DNA from 3 places in the Enterobacter dykesii genome. Region 1 is predicted to be linked to each of the others. Evidence: predicted binding sites of a transcription regulator. Region 1 holds the regulator's gene; each other region holds the start of a gene.
What was found. The regulator Fur, encoded in region 1, represses iron uptake genes when iron is present. The targets are predictions, from matches to a motif close to ATAATAATGAGAACNACTATCAA.

Region 1 (2,269 bases):
ACCGCTCAGACTTCAACGCCGACGGCGAGAAAGCGGTCTTCTTTGGCGCAATGTATGACCTGAAAAACTGGAACCTGCCTGGCTGGGCGGTGGGCGCTTCTTACGCTTACGCCTGGGACGCAAAACCTGCCGATATGGCCACGCCGGATGCATACTACGATCCCAACTATCGCCTGAAAGAGTCTGCGTACAGCCTCGATGCTATCTATACCCTGCAGGATGGCCGCGCGAAAGGCACAATGTTCAAACTGCACTTCACTCAGTATGACAACCACTCAGATATCCCGAGCTATGCAGGCGGTTACGGCAACATCTTCCAGGATGAGCGTGACGTGAAATTCATGGTTATCGCCCCATTCACCATCTTCTGATGAACGCCCCGGCGGGCCGAGTCCCGCCGGTATGGAGACTGCATATGATGAAAAAAATCGTAATCGTCGCGTTGCTGGCATCAGGGCTGGTGGCGTGTGCTCAGAGTGAGGCGCCGAAAGAGGACTCCCGTCTGAAGGAGGCCTATAGCGCCTGTATAAATACTGCGGAAGGATCGCCGGAGAAAATTCAAGCCTGTCAGAGCGTGCTGAACGTGCTGAAGAAAGAGAAAGCGCACGAGCAGTTCGCGACGCAGGAGAACGTCCGCGTAATGGATTACCAGGCCTGTATCCAGGCGCGTAAAACCGGTAACGATCAGGAAGTTGCGAAGCGTTGCGACCAGATTTGGAAAGAAATACGAAGCAATAACAGTAACTAATTCGCTGTTATCATGCCCGGTGGCGCTGCGCTTACCGGGCTTTTTTCAGGCAAAAAAAAGCCAACCTTGCGGCTGGCTCAGAGTATGAATCTTATTATTTCGCGTCGTGCGCGTGGTCGTCTTCGCGGCAGTCGCCTTCAGCGCAGTGACCGTAAAGGTACAGGCTGTGGTTCGTCAGGCGGATGCCATGACGCGCCGCGATTTCACGCTGGCGCGCTTCGATGGAATCATCGCTGAATTCAATGACCTTGCCGCAATCGAGGCAGATCAGGTGATCGTGGTGCTGCTGCTGGGTCAGTTCGAAAACGGATTTACCGCCTTCGAAATTATGACGGGTAACAATGCCCGCGTCATCAAACTGGTTCAGCACGCGATAGACGGTAGCCAGCCCAATCTCTTCACCCATGTCGATAAGACGTTTATAAAGGTCTTCCGCACTGACATGGTGATTGTCTGGACCCTGAAGCACTTCAAGGATTTTTAACCGAGGAAGCGTAACTTTCAGGCCAGCCTTCTTTAATGCGGTATTGTTGTCAGTCATGCGGAATCTGTCCTGTTGCTAAACGATTCACTTCTGTGGGAAGTGACAGAAAATGCACCCGGGATAATGCGTCTCATTATAGAACTGCCATGGCTAAATGAAAACTGCAAGTCTCAGGCAAAATATGCTTATAAAAACGTGGTATCACCAACAAACTTGCTCAATGGAAAACCACGTTTTATCAGGGAGACATTGTACAGGTCTGGGCGAAAAAGTTAAAAGATTGTAGCGATTAATTTAATCGGTTTGACCTGGGGCATGGGCGCAACCGCAGTTGCGCCGCGATAAAATCAGGCGTTCAGAATATCATCCAGGTGCAGTTCTTCACGGATCTGCTTCACCCATTTCTCAACGCGCTCTGCTGTGAGCTCTGGCTGACGGTCTTCGTCAATGGCCAGACCTACGAAGTGATCGTCATCAGCCAGGCCTTTGGACGCTTCAAAGTGGTAACCGGCGGTCGGCCAGTGGCCTACGATCACTGCACCGTTCGGCTCAATGATATCGCGGATGGTACCCAGCGCGTCACAGAAGTATTCGGCGTAGTCTTCCTGGTCACCACAACCGAACAGCGCGACCAGCTTACCGTTGAAGTCCACTTCTTCCAGCGTCGGGAAGAAATCATCCCAGTCGCACTGGGCTTCACCGTAGTACCAGGTTGGGATACCCAGCAGCAGAATGTCATAGCCTTCCAGATCTTCTTTGCTGCTCTTGGCGATGTCATGCACATCAGCAACGTCTTTACCGAGCTGTTTTTGAATGTTTTTTGCGATATTTTCGGTATTGCCGGTATCACTGCCAAAGAAAATGCCGATGATTGCCATGAGTAAAATAACCTCTTGAAACTTAATAGTATGGTGGCGCAATTCGGCCACGGATAAGGGCAATAATAGCAGAACTGGCAACCCTGCGGAAACAGCTATCGCGCAGGACTGCACTCTGTGCTACATGAAAAGGGCGTTAAAGGGGATTTTCAGACTTAT
Region 2 (2,269 bases), 1.7 Mb from region 1:
GTAGACTGCCCAGGCCACGCCGACTATGTTAAAAACATGATCACCGGTGCTGCGCAGATGGACGGCGCGATCCTGGTTGTTGCTGCGACTGACGGCCCAATGCCTCAGACTCGTGAGCACATCCTGCTGGGTCGTCAGGTAGGCGTTCCTTTCATCATCGTGTTCCTGAACAAATGCGACATGGTTGATGACGAAGAGCTGCTGGAACTGGTAGAGATGGAAGTTCGTGAACTGCTGTCTCAGTACGATTTCCCGGGCGACGATACCCCAATCGTTCGTGGTTCTGCTCTGAAAGCGCTGGAAGGCGAAGCTGAGTGGGAAGCGAAAATCATCGAACTGGCTGGCTTCCTGGATTCTTACATCCCAGAACCAGAGCGTGCGATTGACAAGCCATTCCTGCTGCCAATCGAAGACGTATTCTCCATCTCCGGTCGTGGTACCGTTGTTACCGGTCGTGTAGAGCGCGGTATCATCAAAGTTGGCGAAGAAGTTGAAATCGTTGGTATCAAAGAGACTGCTAAGTCTACCTGTACTGGCGTTGAAATGTTCCGCAAACTGCTGGACGAAGGCCGTGCTGGTGAGAACGTTGGTGTTCTGCTGCGTGGTATCAAACGTGAAGAAATCGAACGTGGTCAGGTTCTGGCGAAGCCAGGCTCAATCAAGCCACACACCAAGTTCGAATCTGAAGTGTACATCCTGTCCAAAGACGAAGGCGGCCGTCATACTCCGTTCTTCAAAGGCTACCGTCCACAGTTCTACTTCCGTACAACTGACGTGACCGGTACCATCGAACTGCCAGAAGGCGTTGAGATGGTAATGCCAGGCGACAACATCAAGATGGTTGTGACTCTGATCCACCCAATCGCGATGGATGACGGTCTGCGTTTCGCAATCCGTGAAGGCGGCCGTACCGTTGGCGCGGGCGTTGTTGCTAAAGTTCTGGGCTAATTAATTATCCCCGAATAAAAAAAGGACGCTTCGGCGTCCTTTTTTGTTTTCTGCCGCTCAGGCATTGTCACAAAATTACGCATTCTTTGCCTGCTCCCGCCCCGTATTGTGGCGTTTGTGCTATTGTAATCATAACCATTCTCACTTACACTTTGCGCATAATTTGAACGGGAGTCTCTATGTACGTTTGTTTATGTAATGGTGTAAGCGACAAGAAAATACGTCAGGCCGTTCGTCAGTTTCAGCCTCAGTCATTTCAGCAGCTACGCAAATTTGTTCCAGTGGGAAATCAATGCGGTAAATGTGTACGTGCTGCGCGAGAGATCATGCAGGACGAATTGATGCAGATCCCGGAATACAAAGAGATCGCGTAAGCGCCCATCTTTTTTTTGACATCCCTGTAGCCCGATCTACGCTTCAATGAGTGGAAGCGGAGGGACTATATAATGAAAGGTGATGTTAAAATCATAAGTTATCTCAATAAATTATTGGGAAATGAGCTTGTCGCAATTAACCAGTACTTTCTTCACGCGAGAATGTTCAAAAACTGGGGGCTTAAACGTCTGAACGACGTTGAGTACCATGAATCGATCGATGAAATGAAGCACGCTGATAAATATATCGAGCGTATTTTATTCCTTGAAGGCATTCCAAACCTGCAGGATCTTGGAAAGCTGGGCATCGGAGAAGATGTCGAAGAGATGCTGCGTTCCGACCTCAGGCTGGAACTTGAAGGTGCCAAAGATCTCCGTGAAGCCATTGCCTATGCCGACAGCGTACATGACTACGTCAGTCGCGATATGATGATTCAGATCCTGGCCGATGAAGAAGGTCATATTGACTGGCTGGAAACGGAGCTGGATCTGATTGCTAAAATCGGTCTGCAGAACTACCTTCAGTCGCAGATTAAAGTGGAAGAGTAACCACCGTCTTCCAGCCTACGCATAAACCCGCTGCTGCCAGAAATGGCCCAAAAGGCAGTGGGTTTTTTAATGCTCCCTTATCGCCGGGGAGTAACGAAAACACAAGAATGCAAAGTAGCGCCATAAGCGCAGCGAGTAACGCCAGCGCAGGCAACATGCACCAGCCATGCCACGCACCAAGCGCCGCCAGGTATTTTACATCACCATATCCCATCCCTTCACGCCGGCAGATAAACCGATATCCCCAGTAAATAACGGCAAAGCTGATATATCCAGCCATCGCACCTACCACGGCACTCGGCAGAAAATCAGGTTGGACGCAGAGCTGAAAGAGCAGGCCCGCCCATAGCAGCGGGCAAAGAAATTTATCAGGAAGCAGTCCGTAGCGAATATCTGCA
Region 3 (2,269 bases), 1.9 Mb from region 1:
GGCGGCAGGCGAGCAAGCTCTGCCACCCGGACCTGGTTGCAGACGATCTGAAAGAGGAAGCCAACGCGATGATGGTCCAGCTCAACCAGGCGAAGCAGCGTGGCGACGTTAAAACCATTCGCTCACTGGTGGCCCGCCTGCAGCAGGGCTTTGAGCCATTGATGGCAAGCGACAGGCTGAACGATCTGGAACGTATCCGCAAAAAAATGGCGCAGGTTCGCGAGCAGATAGACATTTTAGTGAACGAGCTGGCAGAGCTGGAGAAAGAGGAGTCCTGGCTTCTGGTCTCGTCGCTCAACAATATGGAAGCGTACTTCGCTCAGCAGGAGAAAGCGCTGCACGAGGTCCGCGCCTCGCTCGAACATCAGGTGAGCGAAGCGCAGCTGGATTCCGCCGCCTGATTATTTGGCGTGCCAGTATGCGCTGGCACGCACCAGCTGTGGGTCAATCGCGTCGGTTTCAAACTGACGGCTCAGCGTCTTCACCACCTTCCCTTCCCCGGTCAGCCAGATGAAGTAATCTTCCCCTGGGACGGTCAGCGCCGTCAGATGGTCCGCTACTGCCTGCTCGCTGTGGCCCACCACCCAGGTGATGTTGAATTCACTCAGGTGCGCCAGATACGCCTTATAAGAATCGTCTCCGACCGTCACAACCGCATGAATTTCCGGGCGAACCGGCAGTTTAGCAATGCTCTCTAAGCGTCGACGCAGCGCAGGCATGCCGGACTCGTCGCACACGTACAGCTGCCAGGCGTAATCCTCCGGCACCACCAGCGAACCGCGCGGGCCGCCGATGGTCAGGCTGTCCCCCGCTTTCGCCTCGACCGCCCAGCAGCTGGCAACGCCGCCGTCATGAATGAAGAAATCGAGTACCAGCTCATGATTTTCCTCATCGTACAGAGGCGTATAGTCGCGCGCCTGAGGACGTACGCCGTCGCCCCAGTCGATGCCTTCATCGGTGACCACCGGCGGTACAAACACCACACCCGGGGCCGGGAAAAAGACTTTGGTATGGTCGTCGAAACCGCGAGAGCTAAAGCCCTCCAGCGCCTCGCCGCCTAAAACAATGCGCTGGAAACCCGCGCTGGCGCGCTCGACGCGGAGCACCGTCAGCTCGCGAAAGCGCAGGTCATTACGAACACGCTGTGGGTAACGGGTAGATGCCATTTATAGCCCCTTCTCTGATGAATACGATATATCTAAATCAATTTTCAAATGATAATGATTACTAATAATGAAAAATGCAAGATCTTTTAGATTGCATCTGAATATATCTTAGATATAGTTTAGATATATCAAATTGAAGGACGTATTATGCGACACGAACACGACAGCGGCGGGCGTCGACCGCGCTTTTTCGGCCACGGCGATCTGCGGCTGGTGATTCTGGATATCCTGACCCGCAGCGCGAGCCACGGCTACGAGCTGATCAAAGAGATCGAGAATCTGACTCAGGGGAATTACACCCCGAGCCCCGGAGTGATCTACCCGACCCTGGATTATCTTCAGGATCAGTCGTTTATCACCATTACGGAAGAAGAGAACGGTCGTAAGACGATTAGGATTACCGCTGAAGGACAACGCTGGCTGGACGAGAACCGGGAACAGCTGGAGCAGATACAGGCACGTATCAAAGCGCGTTCCGTCGGTTTTCAGCTGCGCAAAAACCCGCAGATGAAGCGGGCGCTGGATAACTTCAAAGCGGTGTTAGACCTGAAGGTGAATCAGGGAGAGCTCAGCGACGCGCAGCTCAAGCAGATTATCGGCGTGATTGACCGCGCGGCGCTCGAGATCTCCCAGCTGGATTAAGCCGGAGCGTGCTCGCTCACGCGGAAGACGCGTACCAGCTCTTTCAGGTGCATCGCCTGTTCGTTAAGGGATGCTGCTGCAGCCACAGACTCCTCGACCAGCGCGGAGTTCTGCTGGGTGGTAGCATCAATCAGGCCAATCGCGCTGTTAATCTGCGAGATACCTTCCGTCTGCTCGTGGCTGGCCTGCCGAATTTCCCGCAGGATCACGTCCATCTCTTCCACGTTGCCGACCATCCCGTTGATCAGTCCACTCGCTTTTTCAACCAGGTTCATCCCGTCCTGGGTCTGGCTGGTGGAGCTCTCAATCAGCTCGCGGATTTCGCTGGCAGACGACGCGCTCTTCTGGGCAAGCTGGCGAACTTCACCCGCCACCACCGCAAAGCCGCGACCGTGCTCGCCGGCGCGCGCCGCTTCCACCGCCGCGTTCAGCGCCAGAATATTGGTCTGGAAAGCAATGGC

Region 2: a site for Fur is predicted at 1,071-1,093, ahead of bfd (bacterioferritin-associated ferredoxin). Genes of this name have one in related genera too.
Region 3: a site for Fur is predicted at 1,215-1,237, ahead of F0320_RS18595 (siderophore-interacting protein). Genes of this name have one in related genera too.

Annotation. Positions count from the first base shown of each region.
Region 1 covers NZ_CP126604.1:1,226,179-1,228,447, forward strand. The annotation lists gene chiP (chitoporin ChiP) at 1-371, shown strand, start outside; gene chiQ (ChiQ/YbfN family lipoprotein) at 419-748, shown strand; gene fur (ferric iron uptake transcriptional regulator) at 843-1,289, opposite strand; gene fldA (flavodoxin FldA) at 1,580-2,110, opposite strand; gene ybfE (LexA regulated protein) at 2,266-2,269, opposite strand, start outside.
Region 2 covers NZ_CP126604.1:4,127,101-4,129,369, reverse strand. The annotation lists gene tuf (elongation factor Tu) at 1-948, shown strand, start outside; gene bfd (bacterioferritin-associated ferredoxin) at 1,128-1,322, shown strand; gene bfr (bacterioferritin) at 1,395-1,871, shown strand; gene F0320_RS19765 (prepilin peptidase) at 1,855-2,269, opposite strand, start outside.
Region 3 covers NZ_CP126604.1:3,902,156-3,904,424, forward strand. The annotation lists gene F0320_RS18590 (DNA repair protein) at 1-401, shown strand, start outside; gene F0320_RS18595 (siderophore-interacting protein) at 402-1,166, opposite strand; gene F0320_RS18600 (PadR family transcriptional regulator) at 1,314-1,808, shown strand; gene F0320_RS18605 (methyl-accepting chemotaxis protein) at 1,805-2,269, opposite strand, start outside.